Regions from separate parts of the Streptomyces sp. NBC_00637 genome, predicted to be linked through region 2. Evidence: riboswitches for the same ligand, from Rfam matches in the RefSeq annotation. Region 2 holds a riboswitch; each other region holds the start of a gene.
The links. A riboswitch is a leader RNA that binds a small molecule or an ion and turns the genes downstream of it on or off. The one in region 2 is predicted to bind cobalamin.

Region 1: it holds a riboswitch for cobalamin, as region 2 does, so the genes downstream of both, OG440_RS03020 (CbtB-domain containing protein) here and OG440_RS07230 (ABC transporter substrate-binding protein) in region 2, are expected to answer to the same signal.
Region 3: it holds a riboswitch for cobalamin, as region 2 does, so the genes downstream of both, OG440_RS28985 (cobalamin biosynthesis protein) here and OG440_RS07230 (ABC transporter substrate-binding protein) in region 2, are expected to answer to the same signal.

What each region holds. Positions count from the first base shown of each region.
Region 1 is NZ_CP109046.1:700,729-707,781, forward strand. Features, by position in the region: gene OG440_RS03010 (FAD-dependent oxidoreductase) at 1-633, opposite strand, end outside; gene OG440_RS03015 (CbtA family protein) at 830-1,594, opposite strand; gene OG440_RS03020 (CbtB-domain containing protein) at 1,617-1,838, opposite strand; cobalamin riboswitch at 1,874-2,028, opposite strand; gene OG440_RS03025 (enoyl-CoA hydratase/isomerase family protein) at 2,117-3,193, opposite strand; partial or broken gene OG440_RS03030 (acyl-CoA dehydrogenase) at 3,190-3,324, opposite strand; gene OG440_RS03035 (DUF1996 domain-containing protein) at 3,516-4,952, shown strand; gene OG440_RS03040 (hypothetical protein) at 5,024-5,662, shown strand; gene OG440_RS03045 (hypothetical protein) at 6,097-7,053, shown strand, end outside.
Region 2 is NZ_CP109046.1:1,668,434-1,675,486, forward strand. Features, by position in the region: gene OG440_RS07200 (IclR family transcriptional regulator) at 1-41, shown strand, start outside; gene OG440_RS07205 (DUF5955 family protein) at 115-402, opposite strand; gene OG440_RS07210 (NTP transferase domain-containing protein) at 621-1,232, shown strand; gene aceB (malate synthase A) at 1,416-3,050, shown strand; gene OG440_RS07220 (SelT/SelW/SelH family protein) at 3,079-3,366, opposite strand; gene OG440_RS07225 (HipA family kinase) at 3,363-4,277, opposite strand; cobalamin riboswitch at 4,436-4,561, shown strand; gene OG440_RS07230 (ABC transporter substrate-binding protein) at 4,622-5,716, shown strand; gene OG440_RS07235 (FecCD family ABC transporter permease) at 5,713-6,762, shown strand; gene OG440_RS07240 (ABC transporter ATP-binding protein) at 6,759-7,053, shown strand, end outside.
Region 3 is NZ_CP109046.1:6,602,630-6,609,682, reverse strand. Features, by position in the region: gene OG440_RS29000 (class II aldolase/adducin family protein) at 1-428, opposite strand, end outside; gene OG440_RS28995 (anion permease) at 899-2,167, shown strand; gene OG440_RS28990 (hypothetical protein) at 2,202-2,423, shown strand; cobalamin riboswitch at 2,520-2,662, shown strand; gene OG440_RS28985 (cobalamin biosynthesis protein) at 2,762-3,760, shown strand; gene OG440_RS28980 (cobyric acid synthase) at 3,757-5,289, shown strand; gene cobN (cobaltochelatase subunit CobN) at 5,286-7,053, shown strand, end outside.

The sequences.
Region 1 (7,053 bases), 970 kb from region 2:
CACCGCCAACGGCGGCAGGGCGAAGGGCAGTCCGATTTCGGGCAGCCAGGCACCGGCCGCGATCACCACCGTGTCGGCGACGATCTCGCGGCCGTCGTCGGTGCGCAGGCGCACCCGCGCGTTCCCCCGGACGTCGATGCCGATGACGCGGGTGCCGAACACGGCCCGCGCCCCGTGGGCGATCGCCCGCCGTACGCAGGTGGCGACGGTGTCGTCGGCGTTGATCACGCCCGCCTCCGGGTGGTGGAGCACCGGACCGGTGACACGGATGTACGGCCAGCGTTCCGCGGCGGCTCGCGGGCCGAGGAGTTCGTGGCGCACGCCGGCCGCCCCGAGCAGGTCCGCGATCGCCTTCGGGTCGCGGTCCTCGCCCATGTCGAGCCCGCCGGTCGTACGCAGCAACGAGGTCGAGCCGTCGTCCTCCAGCTCCCGCCACCGCTCGTGCGCCAGTCCGGTCAACCGTACGTAGAAGGGGTCGGCGTAGGCCCGCCGGAAGATCCGCGAACTGCCGTGCGAGCTGCCGTTTCGGTGGCCCACGTCGTACGCATCGACGAGCGTGACCTCGTGGCCCCTGCGGGCCAGCTGCCAGGCGGTGGCCGCGCCCATGAGCCCGGCGCCGACGACGGCGATCACAGTCCCTCCCGGGAATCCAGTGGGTGCCCGCGAGCGGACCGCGGGCCTTGGCTGCCCACTCGATCGTAAGGGCGACCGGATCCTCGGGTTCCAGGCGGGGCAGGTCCGGGCGCCGCCGACCCTCCTGGCCCGGGAACGCGAGGGGGCCCCCGGACGGTTCCGTGGGCCCCCTCGGCGTATCGCTCTGCCGGTCAGGTCACCGTGGGGCGACCGCCGGGGTGCCCGCGCTCAGCGTGGCGGGCGCGGGGTGCAGCAGCCGTTCGGCCAGTTCGCCGAAGACGAGGCCGAAGCCGCCCCAGAGCGTGACCTGCATGGCGAGGGCGGACAGGCGGAACCGCCACAGCAGGGCCGCCGGGAAGTCGCTCGGCACCTCGTCGACGGCCGGCAGGAACGCGTAGGCGAGCCCGATGACGAGCACGAAGCCGAGGACGGCGACGACGGTGGCGTACCAGGTGCCCAGCTTCGGTGCGAGCCGCTTGCCCACGATCACCGCCGCCACCGCGAGGAGCACGCTGAGCACCATCATCAGGAAGTAGAGCGTGGTCCGCTTGCCGATGGTGTCGCCGTCGCCGACCGCGGGCGGGTTCGCCGGGTACTTCAGGAACGGCACGACGTACACGGCGAGCAGGGCGGTCCCCGCCAGCAGGAGGGCCGTGGCCCGCGGGGTGAAGCGGCCTGTGCGGCCGAGGGCGAAGCAGAAGGCGAGGGCGGCGATGCCGCCGAAGGCCACCCCGTAGAACAGCACACCGGTGGCGAGGCCGGCGGTGGACTGGAGGCTGCGGGAGACGAGTTCGACCTCGTGCTCGTGTGCGTGGGCGGAGGCGTGGGACTCCTCGAAGCCGATCGCGCTGTCGACGTTCGGCTCACCGAGGAAATAGGCGACGATCAGGGCGAGCACGCCGGCGGCGAGGCCGGCGAGCATGCCCCGCACGAGCAGATTTCTTACCGTTGCGGAGTTCATGGGTGTGCTGGGGTTCCCCTCGTCAGTGGCAGGGGAAGCCGAGCAGGTGGCGTGCGTCATGCACCCACTCGTGAACGTCCTCGCCGGAGACGACGGCGGTCGCGCCTTGCTCCGCGCCGACGAAGTAGAGCAGAACGAGCATCAGGACACCGAAGAAGACCGCCCAGGGGGCGATGTCCTTCAACGGCAACTTGGCCGGTACGACGGGCGTGGTGGTAGTCGGCTGGGCGACATGCTGCGCCATGGCAAGACCTCCTCTGGGAGTTCGCGTCCCATCTCGGTGGTGCACATGACGACGGCCACGGGTCTGACTCGCGATGCGCTCCCTTACGGGATGCACCGTCCACAGTGGCGCGACCGTGCCGGATTCTCACCGGCTTCCGTCTCGCCGTCGTCGATATCAGAGCGACGGTACCGCGTGTCGGGCCGTCGGCCAATACCGCCCCACCTGCCGTGATGCCGCTCTCCACGGCGGGGTGGCCCGGATCACCACGCCGGTCGCGCCCGCCGCGCCGGTTCCGCTCACCCGGCGGCCTCCCCGGTGATGTCCGTTGCGGCGAGCCGGAGTTCACGTTCGCCGAGCGGGGTGAAATAGCGCTCCACGTCGGCCTCCGTGACCTCGGCGAGGGTGGCCGGCGACCAACGCGGCCTGCGGTCCTTGTCGATGACCTGGGCGCGGATGCCCTCGACCAGGTCGGGTGTGGTCAGGGCCGCGCAGGAGACGCGGTACTCCTGCTCCAGCACCCGCTCCAGCGTGCAGAGTCGCCGGGCACGGCGCAGGGCGACCAGGGTGACCTTGAGCGTGGTGGGCGACCTGGTCAGCAGAATCTCGGCGGTCTCCTTCGCCGCCGGGTCGCCGTGGGCGAACAGCCGTCGGACGATCTCCTCGACGGTGCCGGCCGCGTAACAGGAGTCGATCCACTCCCGCCGGCCGGCCAACTCCCCTTCCGGCAGGGGATGTACATGACGGTTCAGGGCTTCCCGTACGGGCAGGTCGGCGAGGTCGTCGACCAAGTCGCGCAGCGAGGCGGACGGTACGAAGTGGTCGGCGAGTCCGCACGACACCGCGTCCCCCGCGCCGATCTGCGCACCCGTCAGGGCGAGATGGGTGCCCAGTTCGCCCGGCGCGCGGGCGAGCAGGTAGGTGCCGCCGACGTCGGGCACGAAGCCGATGCCGGTCTCGGGCATGGCGATCCTCGACCGTTCGGTGACCACCCGGAAGCCGCCGTGCGCCGAGACGCCGACACCGCCGCCCATCACGATGCCGTCCATCAGGGCGACGTAGGGCTTCGGACAGCGGGCGATGCGCGCGTTGAGGCGGTACTCGTCGCGCCAGAAGGCGGCCGACGCGGTGCCGTCGCCGTCGCGGGCGTCGTCGTGCACGGCGCGGATGTCGCCGCCCGCGCACAGGCCGCGCTCCCCCGCGCCGGAGAGGACGACGGTCTCGACGGCCGGGTCGCGTTCCCAGGCGGTCAGCGCCTCGTCGATCCGGCGCACCATCGCGTGGTTCAGGGCGTTGATGGCCCTCGGCCGGTTGAGCGTGATGTGGCCGGCCCGGCCGGCGGTGTGCAGCAGGACGGGGTCCTCGACGTCGTTCATCCGGATACCTCCGTCAGGCCACGGGCCACATGGACGTGCATGATCTCGTTGCTTCCTTCCAGGATCCGCCGGGCACACAGGTCAGGGACGATCTTCCCTGCTCCGTGGTGGCCGCGGTAGCGCCGGCCCCCGCCGCCGACGTGGGAAGCCGACCCGACGCGACGGTGTCACGGCCGCCGCGCACAGTTCTTACGTGTCCATGACGCACGGCCTCGACAAGGGCTGCGGAGAACCGACTTGGGTGAGGCTGAGGGCTCCCCGGCCGACGAGCGACGCGCGTCGCCGCCGAGCCGAGAACCACATCGTGAAATCGGGAGTCCTCATGCGAGCAGATCACAGGCGCGGCCGAAGCCGCCGCAACGCCATCCTGGCGGTCACGGCGTTGCTGGCAGGGGGCGGCGGTCTCGTGGCCGTGAACTACGCCGCGAACGCGTCCGACGTCACCGCCGCCGCCCCCACGACGCGGTCCGCCCGGACGATCAGCTGCCCGGACGTGAAGGGCGCACTGCCTGCCGTTCCCCGGCAGGCGCGAACCGAAGTGGACCGGAATCTGGAGTTGTTGGACCGACAGACCGCGCAGGCCGACCGGCGGCTGGTGGACACCCGTGGGGAGGGAGGCCCGAACTTCGTGCAGAACGCGATCCTCGGCCCCCTCGAAGGCAAGAGGGCGGCGGCCATCGAACGGATCGCCATCGCCATCGGGCGGGTGGCCGCCAAGCCCTCGGGGCTGGAGGGCCTCGCCGCCTGCACCCTCGGCCTCGATCCGTCCGGGGCCGGGGCCGCGAGCCGGAGCCCGGGCGGCGCACCGGGCGACGGAGGCGAGGGAAGCGACGCCGGACAGCAGGGAAACGGGTCCGGTGCCGCGGAGCGGAGCGACGACGGGCCCACCGCGGCCGACTTCGTCGACATCACCAAGGTGGCCCCGAACGTGCCCAGGGTCCGCCGGCAGGCAGGCGCCTCGACCGGAGCGTTCATCTCCCGGTGCGGAGTGAACAAACAGGGACAGCACAACTCGGACAACGACATCGTGGCTCCGGGTGTCAGCAACGGGGCACACCATGTCCACGACTACGTGGGCAACCGGAAGGTGGACTTCAACTCGACGAACGAGTCCCTGAGCGCCCAGGGCACCTCATGCACCAACGGCGACCGGTCCGCGTACTACTGGCCCGTCCTGCGGGACACCACCCGTCAGGGCCCCGACGCCCATGCCCTCGGCGGTGGGGCCGAGGGCAACAAGGGAGCCATCCTGGTGCCCGCGACCGTCTCGATCAGTTACCAGGGCAGCCCCACCGGCAAGGTCGTGGCGATGCCCCGCTTCCTGCGGATCATCACCGGTGACGCCAAGGCCTTCACGAACGGCACCAAGAACGCCAACGCCCACTGGAGCTGCACCGGCTTCGAGAACAGGGTGCAGCTCACCGACAAGTACCCGATCTGTCCCGCCGGCAGCAAGGTGGTCCGCAGCTTCGCCTTCCAGAGCTGCTGGGACGGCCGCAACGTCGACAGCGCCGATCACCGCAGCCACGTCGCCTTCGCCGACGCGGGCGGCAACTGCGCCCGGGGCTTCAGGGCCATCCCGCAGCTGACCATGCGGCTCACCTACAGGGCCCCCGCGGCACCCGACTTCGCCGTCGACGGTTTCCAGGGACAGCGGCACAGCGCCGTCACGGACCACAACGACTTCATCAACGTCATGAGCGACCGGCTCATGAACCAGGCGGTCTCCTGCATCAACTCGGGTCGCCGCTGCGGCTGAACCGACTCACAAGATCTTACGAAGCCCTTACACGGCCGCCTCACGTGACGTGACGCGCCTACGATCGCGAGGTGTCGACCATCCGGAACATCGCCCTCGTCACCGCTGCGCCCCTTCTGCTGGCCGCGGCGGGCGCCGCCCACCCGCACGGCCTGTCCAGGGCGACAGCCGCGGACTGGACACATCTGCACATCGCACTGCTGCCGGTCTTCCCGCTGCTCACGGTCGGCCTCCTCGTCCCTCTCCGGCGCCGCCCCCGACCGGACCTCGCCGGCCTGGCCACGGTGGTCGCCTGGGTGAGCGCGTTCCTGTACGCGGCCTTCTACACCGGCCTGGACGCGGTGGCCGGCATCGCGGCGGGGACCGCGGTCGAGCACGCTGCCGGGACGGCGAGCATCGGCCCGCTCAAGTACCCCCTCTACGACACGGGCGAGTCGCTCGGGCAGGTCGGCGCCTACGCCCTCGTCGTCGCCGTCGTGGCCACGGCGGTCGCCCTCTACCCGGAGCACGGCGCCCGGGTCCTGCCCGGAACCGTGGTGCTTCTGGTGGCCGGCTGGTCCTTCAGGGACAGCCACATCTTCTGGCCCCGGGGCGTGTGGACCATGCTCGGCTTCGCCCTGGGCTTCGCCCTGCTCACCGCGGGGGTCGCAAGGGGCGGATCACTCCCGCTGCGCGCCCGGGCGGAACGCGGGGCCCTCCGCGCCGGATGAGCCGGCGGCCCGGGTTTCCCCCGGGCCCCGGCGCCGCGGGCCTTCCCGGCGACGTCGTGAAGGACAGGGCTCACCCCTGTGCGGATGGTGGGCGAGCCCTGTCCACCGGTTCCGATTCTCGGGCCTGGGGACCGGCGGGCCCACGGGTGCGGAGGCGTCGACCGTGGTGAACGGCGCACACCCCGTACGAGTGGCGCACACCCCCGCACCGGTCCTCGGCGCGGAGGCCGGATCCGGACGCGTGACCGGTGTCGCACCGGGGAAGGGGCATGCCGGCGGGACGCCTCCGGGCGGCCGCGCCACCGACCCGCTTGATCGCGCACCCCCCGCGGCGAGTGATACTGGCCTTCGCACGCCGTCGCCACGTCGTCACCGCCCTCACGAATGGACTCACACTCATCTCCGCGACCGTTTTGCCCACGACGCCCTCCACGGTGTGGCAGACCCGTGGCCGTCACACCGGCCCCGCCGCTCCGGACGTCCTGCGCAGGCATCTTCAGGCGCTCAAGGACGCCGAGACCGTCCAGGACTTCACGGAGCTGCCCGACACCGACACCCCCGAGGGGGAGACGGCCTTCGAGGCCCGGTGGCTGGTCGCGGAGGAGGTGACCGTCCGTGCCCGGCTGAGGCTCGCCGAGTGGGCGGGCCCGGGCCAGGAATGGACGCTGACGGCGGAGGCCGAGCGGCCGTGGGACCAGCGGTGGCCGTCGCCCGCCGAGATGTTCTGGTCCTGGGAGGCGGACACGCCGTGGGGCAACGAGACCGTCACCGGTGAGCGGTTCCTGGCCACCAATCCGCTCCCGGCGGACGAGAAGGAGCTGCGGCGCGTGCTCCGGGGCGCCCTGCGGGACACCTGGACCGTCCACCTCCTCGTGCACGAGGCCATGACCCCCGACGAGCGCGGCCGGCGGTCGCTCGTCCCCCTGCTGCCGCCGGGCCTGCATCACCGGGTCGTCGAGCACCGCGCGGCCCCGCACCAGCTGCGCACCGTGAACTGGGCCCTCAAGGAGGCCGGGGTGGAGCTGCCGCGCGGCGGTGCGCTGGTGCTGCCCGGCGCTCCCGCTCCGGCCGACTACGACGCCGCCGACTACTCGGTGCGCAGCGTGTTCCTGGACGGCACCCATCCCACCGAGCTGCTGGACGCCGTACGGCGCTTCGCCACGCTGCCCAGGCCGCTGCCGGAGGACGCCGACGCCGCGCTCACCGCGCTGCGGGAGGAGTGGCAGCTGCTGACCCCGCAGGAGGAGCTCGCGCGGGAGCGCAAGCTCGTGGCGATGTACAAGGAGGCGCTGGAGGCGATGACGGAGTCCCGGGACCTGTACCGGGAGGCCGCCGAGCACGCCCACGAGGCGCTGGCCGCGTACCGCGAGGCGGCCGCCGAGGCCGGGGTA
Region 2 (7,053 bases):
AACTCTCGCAGGCGCTGACGAGTTCCGGGCCGGCGGTCTGAGACCTGCCGGCCGGATCACGCGGCGAGGGCGGGAGGGCGCGCGCGTCCGCCGTGTCGCCGTGACCGCCGGACCTCAGCGTCCCGGCGCGCGCCCGAACAGTTCCACGGCCTGGCGCACCTCCGACAGACTCCGGGCCAATGCGCTCACCGAGCCGATCGCGCCCGCGATCAGCAGCAAGGAACGGCGTAACCGGGGGACTTCGGGGATGCCGTGGGTCACCATGGCGGCGAGCGCGGCGAGTTCGTCCTCGGCGATCGCGCGGTCCGGGAACTCGACCGGATACGTGGCGAGCTCCCGGCGCAGCCGGGACACCGCGGTCCGCAGTCCCGCCACCCTCGGATCCTCGTAGCTGCCGGTCACTGCCCTCTGCCTCAAGCTTCGCAACACAGCTCTCCCCCCGCGCGCTCCGCTGAGCGCGCGTGCGCGCCCACCCGCCCCGCAGCCCCTCCCGTGCCGGCCGGGCACCGGAGGACGCGCGGGTCAGTAAACGCCACCCGATGCGGCGCGCGCCACTGCGCGGACCGAAATTCAGCCCCACGAAACCGCACGGCCGACGCCACGTCAGGTATGCAGGACGCATGACGCAAAAGGAAGACCCCGCCGCGCACCAGGTGGCCGGTCTGCTGCTCGCGGCCGGCGGGGGCCGCCGGCTAGGCGGACGCCCCAAGGCGCTGCTCGAACACCGGGGGCGGCCGCTCGTCGAACACGCGGTGGAGGTGCTGCGTACGGCAGGCTGCGCGCGGGTTCACGTGGTGCTCGGGGCCGCCGCCGACGCCGTACGCGAGCGGGCGCGGCTCGACGGGTGCGTGCTGGTACCGAACCCGGAGTGGGAGCAGGGCATGGGTACGTCGCTGCGGGCCGGGCTCGGCTCGCTCGCCGGGACCGGGACGCGCGCCGCGCTGGTCCTGCTCGTCGACCAGCCCGGCATCGGGCCGCGGGCCGTGGCCCGGGTGCTGGCCGCGTGCGAGGGTGAGTCCTCGCTGGTCTGCGCCGCCTACGACGGCGTACGGGGCCATCCCGTCCTGCTGGGGGCCGCCCACTGGGCGGGCGTGGCGGCGACCGCCACCGGCGATCGGGGGGCACGCGCCTATCTCGGGGAGCACGAGGAGGCGATCACCCTCGTCGAGTGCGCGGACGTGGCCCGCCCCTTCGACATCGACACCCCGCAGGATCTCGCGCACCTCGAGTGAGGGACCTGGCACGGTGCGCCACCTTGCCTCGACGCGGAGAGTCTCGACATCAACAAATCATTGAAGTTCCACGATGAGGAAACTAGTATCCACTGATCAGAAGGGCTCGGTCCGCCCGGGACCCCGCCCGCCGTACCCGGTTCGACTGGCACCCGGTGCCACCGCTGAAGGAAGTGACCGCTCATGTCCGCACCAGCGCCGTCCCCGCTGGCCATCGTCGACGCCGAGCCCCTCCCCCGGCAGGAGGAGGTCCTCACCGAGGCGGCGCTCGCCTTCGTGGCCGAACTGCACCGGCGGTTCACCCCGCGCCGGGACGAACTCCTCGCCCGGCGCGCGGAGCGCCGCGCCGAGATCGCCCGCACCTCCACCCTGGACTTCCTCCCGGAGACCGCCGCGATCCGCGCCGACGACTCCTGGCGGGTGGCCCCCTCCCCCGCGGCGCTGGACGACCGCCGGGTCGAGATCACCGGTCCCACCGACCGCAAGATGACCATCAACGCCCTCAACTCAGGCGCCCGGGTCTGGCTCGCGGACTTCGAGGACGCCTCGGCGCCCACCTGGGAGAACGTGGTCCTCGGTCAGATCAACCTGGCCGACGCCTACACCCGCCGCATCGACTTCACGGATCCCGGGTCGGGCAAGTCGTACGCCCTGAAGGACGAGGGCGAGCTCGCCACGGTCGTCATGCGCCCGCGCGGCTGGCACCTGAACGAGCGTCACCTCGTCGACGCCGAAGGCCGTCAGGTCCCGGGCGCACTCGTCGACTTCGGGCTCTACTTCTTCCACAACGCCCGGCGTCTGCTCGACCTCGGCAAGGGCCCGTACTTCTACCTCCCGAAGACGGAGTCGCACCTGGAGGCCCGCCTCTGGAACGAGGTGTTCGTCTTCGCGCAGGACCATGTCGGCATCCCGCAGGGCACCGTCCGCGCCACCGTGCTCATCGAGACGATCACGGCCGCGTACGAGATGGACGAGATCCTCTACGAACTCCGCGACCACGCCTCCGGGTTGAACGCCGGCCGCTGGGACTATCTCTTCTCCATCGTGAAGAACTTCCGTGACGGCGGCGCCAAGTTCGTCCTCCCGGACCGCAACGCGGTGACGATGACCGCCCCGTTCATGCGGGCGTACACCGAACTCCTCGTGCGCACCTGCCACAAGCGCGGCGCGCACGCCATCGGCGGGATGGCGGCCTTCATCCCGTCCCGCCGCGACGAGGAGGTCAACAAGATCGCCTTCGAGAAGGTCAAGGCGGACAAGGACCGTGAGGCGAAGGACGGTTTCGACGGGTCGTGGGTGGCCCACCCGGACCTGGTGCCGATCGCCATGGCCTCCTTCGACGCCGTGCTCGGCGACCGGCCGAACCAGAAGGACCGGCTGCGCGAGGACGTCGACGTCAAGGCGGCCGACCTGATCGCCGTCGACTCCCTGGAGGCGAGGCCGACGTACCCGGGCCTGGTCAACGCCGTGCAGGTCGGCATCCGTTACATCGAGGCCTGGCTGCGCGGCCTGGGCGCGGTCGCCATCTTCAACCTGATGGAGGACGCGGCCACCGCCGAGATCTCCCGCTCGCAGATCTGGCAGTGGATCAACGCCGGAGTGGAGTTCGAGCACGACGGGACCACGGTGAAGGCCACGCCGGAGCTGGCCCGCGAGGTGGCGGCCCGGGAACTGGCGGCGATCCGCGCGGAGATCGGCGAGGAGGCCTTCGCGGCCGGCCACTGGCAGCAGGCGCACGACCTGCTGCTGACGGTCGCCCTCGACGAGGACTACGCGGACTTCCTCACCCTGCCCGCCTACGAGCAGCTGAGGGGCTGAGCACCGGCACCGGCACCGACCCGCACGCTCATCTCTCCGAGTGGCCCAGGGACTTCCCCGGGGCCACTCGGTCGCGTACGAGCTTCTTCACCGCCGTGGGCTCCGGGAAACCCTGTTCGCGGCGGTCCCAGACCACCTCGTCGTTCACCCGCACGACGAAGACGCCGCCCGTGCCGGGCTTCAGGGCGAGTTCCGTCAGCTCGGCCTCGAAGGTCGTGAGCAGCTCCTGCGCCAGCCAGGCCGCGCGCGGCAGCCAACGGCACTGGGTGCAGTACTCGATCTCGACCCGCGCGCTCGCGTCACTCGATCCGCTCATCCGAGGTGCACCGACCAATCCTGTTCCGCGGCCGGCCTGCCGTGCAGGTCGGGGACCCGCTTGAGCCAGTCGGGCCGTCCTTGCCGTGTTCGCGCCGCGCGCCGGGCCTCGTCGGCGGCGAGTTCCCGCGGGTCGGGGAAGTCGGTGGGCAGCCAGGCCGCGGAGGCCCGCACGCGCGCGTGGAGGTGGCGCACATACGCCTCGCGGACCGCGTCCGGGGTCGCGAACCCCGCTTCGCCGGCCAGCCAGGCGTCCGGTACCTCCGCCACGATCCGGCGCAGCAGCTCCTCGGTCACCCGGGGCGCCAGCTCGGCGTCGGCCGCCCGGGTGTCCGGGGCATTGCGGCCGAGGGCGTGGTGACGGAAGTCGTAGGGCTTCCCGGGGTCGGCGCCGTCCCAGCGGTGGTGGAAGACGAGGGCGGCGCCGTGGTCGATGAGCCACAGCCGCGGCGGGACGGTGCCGAACGTCGGCCAGACCATCAGGTTGGAGCTGTGGACCGTCCGGTCGACGTTCACCGTCAGGGCGTCCAGCCAGACGATCCGCCCCGCCTCCAGCGGCTCCACCGGGAAGGCCTCCGCGACCTCCGGCGTGAAGTCCGCCGCGCCCGGCAGGAAGTCCATCCCGAGGTTGAGTCCCGCGCTCGCGGCGTGCAGGTCCCGTACCTCCTGGTGCGGTTCGTCCGCCGCGATCGCCGGGTCGAAGTGGACCAGGACCAGTTCGGGAAAGCGCAGCCCGAGCGCACGCGCCAGCTCGCCGACGATCACCTCGGCGACGAGCGCCTTGCGGCCCTGCGCGGAGCCCGTGAACTTCACGACGTAGGTGCCCAGGTCGTCGGCCTCGACGACGGCGGGCACCGAGCCGCCCGCTCGCAGCGGAGCGAGGTAGCGGGTCGCTGTGACCTCGGTCAACATGCCTGCCTCCCTCTGGCCCGGGTGAGCATAGTAACCAGGCGTGACGGTCGGCGAGAGGTCCGATCCCCGTACGAAACGGCCCGCGGGCGGCCCGGGTGGCGTGTGGTAGCTTGCCAAGGCCAGTCGAACCCATGTGCGCACGCAGGTGTGCACGGGTCAGGGAATCCGGTGCGAATCCGGAGCTGACGCGCAGCGGTGAGGGCGACGGGCGGGGTATCGGCCACTGGACGGCGTACGCGGTCCGGGAAGGCGCCTCGTCCGGGTGACCCCGAGTCCGAAGACCTGCTGGCGCCCCCGCTGCCGCAGGACGGCCGGGGGGAGCACCGTACGACCGGGCTTCGCGCATGAGCCCTCGACGCCGAAGGAACCCTGTGCCGTTCGCACGTGCCGTCCGCCCCGCCCGTCCCGCCGTCCTGTTCCTGGCCGGTGCCCTGCTGCTGACGGGCTGCGGCTCCACCGGTCCGGCGGCCGGTCCGGCGGGCACCTCCGCTTCGGCGGGCGGGAGCGAGGCCGCCGGCCGTCCGGTCGTTCTCGACAACTGCGGGCAGCGGGTCGCGGTCGACGGTCCGCCGCGGCGGGCCGTCTCCCTCGACCAGGGCACGACCGAGATCATGCTCTCCCTCGGGCTGGCCGACCGCATGGTGGGCACGGCCACCTGGACCGACCCGGTGGCCGAGGGCCTGGAGAAGGCGAACGCGAAGGTGAGGCGCCTCGCCGACAACGCCCCCTCCTTCGAGACGGTGCTGGACACCGAACCCGACTTCGTCGCCGCCTCGTTCGCCTCCACCCTCGGCAAGGGCGGGGTCGCGCCCCGCGAGGAGTTCGAGAAACTCGGCGTACCCACCTACCTCTCCCCCTCCGACTGCGTCGGCAAGGACAACAGCGGCGACGGCGACGGCGTCCGCACCGAGCCGCTGACCTTGGACGCGGTCTATGGCGAAGTCCGCGACCTGGCCGAGGTCTTCGGCGTCCGCGAGCGCGGCGAGCGGCTCGTCGCCGAACTGAGGAAGCGGGTGGCCGAGGCCACCGCCGGCCTCGACGCCCGGGGCGTGACCCTCATGTACTGGTTCGCCAACTCCCAGTCGCCGTATGCCGCGGGCTGCTGCGGCGCTCCGGGCATCGTCACGCACGAGCTCGGCGCGAAGAACGCCTTCGACGACACCGAGGAGGAGTGGCCCCAGGTCGACTGGGAGACCGTCGCCGACCGCGACCCCGACCTCCTCGTCCTCGGCGACCTGACCCGGCGCCGGCAGACGGCGGAGAGCGCGGCCGGGAAGATCGCGTTCCTGGAGTCGAACCCGGTCACCAGGAACATGAGCGCGGTGCGCGAGAAGCGGTACGTGCTGGTGTCCGGACAGTCCATGAACCCGACCATCAGGACCGTCGAGGGCATCGAGCGGGTGGCGGCGGCGCTGCGCGCTCACGGCCTCGCGAAATGACCGGCGCACCGGCGTCCACGGCGGCGGCCGTCGGCGGACCGCGCCGCGCGCTGCTGTGGGCGTCCGGTCTCGCGTCGCTGTGCGCCTCGGTCGCCGTGGCCATCACCATCGGTCCCGCGGACATCGCCGTCGGTGACGTGTGGTCCGCGGTCGCCGCCCATCTCGGGTGGGGACAGGCCGAGTTGACACCGCTGCGGGACGGCATCGTGTGGAACCTGCGGCTGCCGCGCACGCTGCTCGCCGCGGTGTGCGGCGCCGGCCTGGCGGTCTGCGGGGCCGTGATGCAGTCCCTGCTGCGCAACCCGCTCGCCGACCCCTTCGTCCTCGGGGTCTCCTCCGGCGCCTCGACCGGCGCGGTGCTGGTCGTCGTCCTCGGCGCGGGCGGCGGCCTTCTGTCGGTCTCCGGTGGCGCCTTCCTCGGCGCGCTGGTCTCCTTCGCGCTGGTGCTGCTGCTCAGCCACACCCTCGGCGGCACCACGGACCGGGTGGTCCTCGCCGGAGTCGCCGCCATGCAGCTGTTCTCCGCGCTGACCTCCTTCGTGGTGATGACGGCCGCCGACGCGGAGACGACCCGCGGCATCCTGTTCTGGCTGCTCGGCTCGCTCAGCGGCGCCGACTGGACGGACGTGAGCGTCGGCGCGGCCGCGCTGGTCGTGGCGCTGGTGGTCTGTCTGGGCCACGCCACGACGCTGGACGCGTTCGCCTTCGGGCAGGACGCGGCCCTCTCCCTCGGCGTCTCCGTGGCCCGCACCCGGCTGGTGCTGCTGTGCACCACCGCGCTGCTCACCGCCACCCTGGTGAGTTCGGCCGGGGCGATCGGCTTCGTCGGCCTGGTCCTCCCGCACGCCGCCCGCGCCCTCACCGGCCCCGGCCACACCCGGCTGCTGCCCGCCACCGCCCTGACCGGCGCGGTGTTCCTGGTCTGGGTCGACACCCTCGCCCGCACCGCGCTCGCCCCGCAGGAGGTGCCGGTGGGCGTGGTGACCTCCCTCATCGGCGTCCCGGCGTTCGTCGCCGTCCTGTACCGCGCGAAGGGCACCCGATGACCGGCCCCGAGGCGGCAGGTTCCGAGTCGGCCGGTTCCAAGTCGACCGGCTCCGGGACCCCCGGCCTTGAGGGGCTGCGTGCCGATAGGGTCACCCGCGCCGCCGGCGGCACCCTGATACTCGACGGGGTCAGTCTGACGCCCCGCCCCGGCGCCGTCACCGGCCTGCTCGGCCCGAACGGCTCGGGCAAGTCCACCCTGCTGCGCCTGCTCGCCGGCGTGCTCGCCCCGGACTCCGGCGTCGTCACCCTCGACGCGTGCCCGCTGCCCCGGATGAGCCGCCGCGCCCTCG
Region 3 (7,053 bases), 4.9 Mb from region 2:
TAGTGGACGAGGGGCAGCTCGCCTACGAGCGTCGAGACGGCGGTCGCGTGCACGGCGTGGGTGTGGACGACCGCCCCGGCCTCCGTGGTGCGGTAGACGGCGAGGTGCATGGGGAGCTCGCTCGTCGGGCGCAGGGTTCCGAGCACCTGCCGGCCGGTGAGGTCGACGCCCGTGACGTCGTCCGGGGTGAGCCGCTCGTAGGGGACGCCCGACGGGGTGACCAGCACGGTGTCGCCGACACGTACGGAGACGTTGCCGGACGTCCCGACGACCAGCCCGTCGGTCACGGTGCGGCGGGCCGCCGTCACGAGCGCCTCCCAGGCCCGCGCCTCCTCGATGCCGGCGTGCCTGCCCCGCCGGTGCGCCCGGTCCGGTGCCCCGTCCCGGTGACCCCGGGCGTCCCCCTGCTCGCGTCGCTGCTCAGCCATGCCGTGATCCTGCCAGGAGGCGCGGGCCGCCGCCGGGCGCGGGCGCGACAGGCCGGAAACCGACCCTCCGGCGGCTCGGACCCGCGGGCCGCGCTCGTCCGGCCGGGAGGCCGAAGAGCCCGGCCGGGAGGCCGAAGAGCCCGGCCGGGAGGCCGAAGAGCCCGGATATTTCGTACGCAATCGGGGCGCCCGGAGCGCCGCCGGCCGTTCCCTGCCGCCCGCCCAACTACGGGGACGGCGACCCCTCGCCACCGGGTGACCGACATCTCGTCCAGGCCCCCGGGACGCGGCCGCGCGGGCCCGCCGAACGTGGGTGGCCTTACGGCGCTCGGCGCCCGCCGGGGCGGCGGGACGGGACACCGCCGCGACCCCCTCACACAGACACCCGGACGCCCTTCCCAGTTCATCTTCCGTTCACCCAGATTGCCTACGGTCAACACACCAATGACTTCGAACGATTGCCTGGGTAAATGGAAAGCTTCTCGCTGATCCTCGCGATTGTGGTCGTTACCGCACTCGCGTTCGATTTCACGAACGGTTTCCACGACACCGCCAACGCGATGGCCACCACCATCTCGACCGGCGCACTCAAACCCAAGGTCGCGGTGGCCATGTCCGCCGCGCTCAACCTTGTGGGCGCTTTCCTCTCGGTGGAGGTCGCCAACACGATCTCCAAGGGTCTCGTCGACGAGACCGGCATCCGTCCCGAGGTCATCTTCGCCGCCCTGGTCGGCGCGATCCTCTGGAACCTGCTGACCTGGCTGGTGGGCCTGCCGTCCAGTTCCTCGCACGCCCTGATGGGCGGCCTGATCGGCGCCACCATCGCCTCCGCCGGTATGGGCGCGGTGCATGGTGACGCCCTGGTCACCAAGGTGCTGATCCCGGCGATCGCGGCACCGATCGTCGCGGGTGTCGCGGCGATGCTCGCGACCCGCCTCTCCTACACCCTCGGCAAGAAGGCCGACGGCAAGGCGGCGGCCAAGGGCTACCGCGCCGGCCAGATCGCCTCGGCCGGCCTGGTCTCGCTGGCCCACGGCACCAACGACGCGCAGAAGACGATGGGCATCATCACGCTGGCCCTGGTGGCCGGCGGCGCCGTCGCCCCCGACTCCGACCCGCCCACCTGGGTCATCCTGTCCGCCGGCATGGCCATCGCGCTCGGCACCTACCTGGGCGGCTGGCGCATCATCCGCACCATGGGCAAGGGCCTGACCGACCTCCAGCCGCAGCAGGGCTTCGCCGCCCAGACCAGCGCGGCCACGGTCATCCTGGCCTCCTCGCACCTCGGCTTCTCCCTCTCCACCACCCACTCGGTCTCCGGTTCGGTGATGGGCGCGGGCCTGGGCCGCAAGGGCGGTGTGGTCCGCTGGTCGACGGCGACCCGGATGTTCGTCGCGTGGGGCCTGACGCTCCCGGCGGCGGCCCTGGTGGGCGCGCTCGCCGAGTCCGTCACCGGCCTGGGCGACTGGGGCACGGCCCTCGTCGCGGTCTTCCTGATCGCCTCCAGCGCGGCCATCTGGAAGGTCTCCCGGCGCGAGGTCGTCGACGCCTCGAACGTCAACGAAACCGACGAGCCGGCGGGCGTCGTCACGACGGCGATCGCCGTCGTCGCCCCGCCGCCCACGGGCACCCTGGCCGAGGACCTCACGGCCGCCCGCACGACGGACCTGACGGCCACGATCCTCTCCCCCACCCCCGAGCCAGTGACCCCGGCCGCTCCCCCGGCCGCGGCCGTCTGAGCCCGCGCACCCGGTACGAAGGAAGAGAAGCAGTATGAAGATCGACTGGGCGGCCCTCGGTTCCGTCTTCGGCGTCAGCCTCGTGATCACCGTGGGCCTCGTCGCCCTGTTCACCCTCGGCGTCATGGGCCTGTCGCGGCAGGAACGCGCGTCGGCGCAGGGTGGTTCGGCCACCCTCGCGGTGACCGGTGCCTACGCGTGCTTCGCGGCCTGCGCGGCGGCGGTGGCGTACGGGATCTCACTGATCATCGCCTGACGCACCATCGAACACCCCTTGGCGTTCACCACCCCGCCGGCCGGCTCCGTGTGGGGTTCTGCACACTCCAGCCTCGCAGGTCAACAGCAAGTTGACGGCTCTTGCGGGCCATGGTGGACTGCCCGAGCCATGTACGGCGGCAGAAGAGGAAGCCGGTGCGAATCCGGCGCGGTCCCGCCACTGTCACCGGGGTAGTAACCCCCGGGAGCCAGGAACTCTCGCCGCCGGTCTCGTCGAACCAGGGCGTGGACACCCTGAGTGAGGACATATCGCCATGCTCGCTCGGCAGTTGAGGTACAGCACCAGGTCGTTTCCCGGCCCCACGGCCGGCTGAGCCGATGCGTGCCGATCGCCTCTACGCGTACGGCGCCGCCACCGGCCTTCTGGTCGACCTGCTGCTCGGCGATCCGCGCCGGGGGCATCCGGTCGCCGCGTTCGGGCGGGCCGCCGGTGCCGTCGAGCGACTGCTGTGGCGGGACGACCGGGGACGCGGAGCCCTGCACGCCGTCGTGTGCGCCGGTGGGGCCGTCGCCCTGGGAGCCGTCGCCGAACACGCCGTACGCCGCTCCCCCGTCGCCGCCGTCGCTCTCGTCTCCGCCGCCACCTGGGCGGTGGTCGGGGGCAGTTCGCTGGTCCGGGAGGCCCGCGCGATCGGACGGGCCCTCGAAGCCGGCGACGTCGAGGCCGCCCGGGAGCGGTTGCCGCACCTGTGCGGGCGGGATCCGCACGCGCTGGACGCCGACGGGATGGCCCGGGCGGTCGTGGAGTCCGTCGCCGAGAACACCTCCGACGCCGTCGTGGGGGCGCTGGTGTGGGGGGCGGTGGGCGGGGTGCCGGGTCTGGTCGGGTTCCGGGCCGTCAACACCCTGGACGCCATGGTCGGTCACCGGTCGCCGAGGTATCTGCGCTACGGGTGGGCCGCCGCCCGCCTCGACGACGTCGCCGGATGGCCGGGGGCCCGGCTGACCGCCGTGCTGGCCGCCGTCGCGGGGGACGATCCGCGCGGTGCCGTACGGGCCTGGCGGGCCGACGCCCGCAAGCACCCGAGCCCCAACGCCGGGCCGGTGGAGGCGTCGTTCGCGGGCGCCCTCGGCGTGCGGCTGGGCGGAACCCTGTCGTACGCCGGTCGGGTCGAGCACCGGCCCGTGCTGAACGGCGCGGCCGGACGCCCGGTCGTCGCCCCGGACATCGAACGTGCCGCGCGGCTCTCCCGCCGCGTCGGCCTGCTCGCGCTCGGCGTGACCGTCGCCGCCCGCGTCGTCGCCACCCGCCTCGTCGCGAGGAACCAGGGCGGCCGGAGGAATCAGAGGAACCAGCTGAAGGGGCGTACGACATGAGCGGGGGTCTCCTCGTCGCCGGCACCACCTCCGACGCAGGCAAGAGCGTCGTCACGGCCGGGATCTGCCGGTGGCTGGTGCGGCAGGGGGTGAAGGTCGCGCCGTTCAAGGCACAGAACATGTCCCTGAACTCGTTCGTGACGACGGAGGGCGCCGAGATCGGGCGGGCCCAGGCCATGCAGGCGCAGGCCTGCCGGGTGGAGCCGACCGCGCTGATGAACCCCGTGCTGCTCAAGCCGGGCGGGGAACAGAGCAGTCAGGTCGTGCTGCTGGGCAAGCCGGTGGGCGAGATGAGCGCCCGGGGGTATCACGGGGGGCGTCAGCAGAAACTCCTGGGAACCGTTCTCGACTGCCTCGCCGAGTTGCGGGGCACGTATGACGCGGTGATCTGTGAGGGGGCGGGCAGTCCCGCCGAGATCAACCTGCGGCGGACCGACATCGTGAACATGGGTATCGCGCGGGGCGCGCGGCTGCCCGTGCTCGTCGTCGGCGACATCGACCGCGGCGGCGTCTTCGCCTCGTTCTTCGGCACCGTCGCCCTGCTCTCGCCCGAGGACCAGGAGCTGGTCGCCGGGTTCCTGGTCAACAAGTTCCGGGGTGACGTCTCCCTGCTGGAGCCGGGCCTGGAGATGCTGCACGGGCTCACCGGGCGGCGGACGTACGGCGTTCTGCCGTTCCGGCACGGGCTCGGGATCGACGAGGAGGACGGCCTGAGGGTCTCGCTGCGCGGGACCGTACGGGAGTCGAACACCGCCCCGCCCGTCGGCGAGGACGTGCTGCGGGTCGCGGTCTGCGCCGTCCCCCTCATGTCCAACTTCACGGACGTGGACGCGCTGGCCGCCGAACCCGGCGTCGTCGTGCGGTTCGTGGACCGGCCCGAGGAACTGGCCGACGCCGACCTGGTGGTGATCCCGGGGACCCGGGGGACGGTGCGCGCCCTGGAGTGGCTGCGCGAGCGGGGGTTGGCCGAGGCCATCCTCCGCAGGGTCGCCGAGCAGCGGCCCGTCCTCGGTGTCTGCGGGGGTTTCCAGATCCTCGGCGAGCACATCGAGGACGACGTGGAGAGCCGGCGCGGGCAGGTGCGGGGACTCGGAGTCCTGCCGGTCCGGGTGCGGTTCGCCCGCGAGAAGACCCTCACCCGGCCCGTCGGCGAAGCCCTCGGCGAGCGGGTCGAGGGGTACGAGATCCATCACGGCGTCGCCGACGTCACCGGCGGGGAGCCGTTCCTCTCCGACGGCCGGGGCAACAGCCTCGACGGCTGCCGGGTCGGACAGACCTGGGGCACGCACTGGCACGGCTCACTGGAGTCGGACGGATTCCGGCGGGCCTTCCTGCGCGAGGTGGCGGCCGCCGCGGGCCGCCGTTTCGTGCCCGCCGCCGACACCTCGTTCGCCGGGCTGCGCGAGGAGCAGCTCGACCGGCTCGGCGACCTGATCGAACAGCACGCGGACACCGACGCGCTCTGGCGGCTCATCGAGTCGGGCGCGCCGCAAGGACTGCCTTTCATTCCACCGGGAGCGCCCGCATGAGCACAGTGTTGTTGTTGTCGACCGCCGACACCGATCTGCTGGCGGCCCGGGCCGCCTCCGGTGCCTCGTACCGGATCGGCAACCCGACCCGGGTGGATGTCGCCGGGGAACTCCCCGCGCTCCTCGACGGCGCCGACATCGCGGTCGTGCGGCTGCTCGGCGGCAAGCGGGCCTGGGAGGACGGGCTCGCCGCGCTCAAGGCGTCCGGGGTGCCGACCGTGCTGCTGGGCGGCGAGAGCGTGCCCGACGCGGAGCTGATGGCGGAGTCGTCGGTGCCCGCCGGTGTGGTGGCGGAGGCGCTGCGCTACCTCGTCGAGGGCGGGCCCGCCAACCTGACCGAGCTGGCCCGGTTCCTGTCCGACACCGTGCTGCTGACCGGTGAGGGGTTCGTCGAGCCGCGGAAGATGCCCGAGTACGGCGTCCACGGCGAGCGTGCCTTCGTCGAGGGCCGGCCGACCATCGGGGTGCTCTTCTACCGGGCGCACGAACTGAGCGGCAACACCGCCTTCGTGGACACGCTGTGCGACGCCGTCGAGGCACGCGGCGCCAACGCCCTGCCCGTGTACTGCGGTTCGCTGCGCGGGGCGGACCCGGGGCTGTACGAGATCCTCGGGCGGACCGACACCCTCGTCGCCACGGTCCTCGCGGCCGGCGGCACGCACGCGTCGAACGCCTCGGCGGGCGGGGACGAAGAGGCCTGGGACATCGGCGCGCTCGCCGACCTCGACGTCCCCGTGCTGCAAGGGCTGTGCCTCACCTCGTCGAAGAGCGCCTGGGAGGCGTCCGACGCCGCCCTCTCCCCCATGGACGCGGCCATGCAGGTCGCCATCCCGGAGTTCGACGGGCGGATCATCACGGTCCCCTTCTCCTTCAAGGAGCAGGGCCCGGACGACGTGCCCGTGTACATCGCCGACCCCGAGCGGGCCGGACGCGTCGCCGGGATCGCCGTACGGCACGCCCGGTTGCGGCACAAGCCGAACGGCGAGAAGAAGCTCGCGCTCGTCTTCACCGCCTATCCGACCAAGCACTCGCGGGTCGGCAACGCGGTCGGCCTGGACACCCCCGCCTCGGCCGTCCGGGTGCTGGACGCGCTGCGGGACGCGGGCTACGGCGTCACCGGACACCCCGACAACGGCGACGAGTTGATCCACCGGCTCATCAACGCCGGTGGTCACGACGTCGAATGGCTCACCGAGGAGCAGCTGGCCGCCGCGCCCGCCCGGGTGCCGCTGGCCGACTACCGGGCGTGGTTCGACCGGCTCGACCCCGGGCTGCGCGACGGCATGCTGGAGGCGTGGGGCGAGCCGCCGGGTTCGCTGTACGTCGACGGGGACGACATCGTGCTGGCCTCCCTGCAGTTCGGGAACGTCGTCGTGATGATCCAGCCGCCGCGCGGCTTCGGCGAGAACCCGATCGCGATCTACCACGACCCCGACATGCCGCCGTCGCACCACTACATGGCGGCGTACCGGTGGCTGGAGAACAGTTTCGGCGCCGACGCGATCGTGCACATGGGCAAGCACGGCACGATGGAGTGGCTGCCGGGCAAGGGCCTCGGGCTGAGCGGGGGCTGTGCCCCGGACGCCGTCCTCGGCGATCTGCCGCTCGTCTACCCGTTCATCGTCAACGACCCGGGTGAGGGCACCCAGGCCAAGCGGCGCGGGCACGCCACGGTCGTCGACCACCTCGTGCCGCCGATGGCGCGCGCAGACACCTACGGCGACCTGGCCAAGCTGGAGCAGCTCCTCGACGAGTACGCGCTCG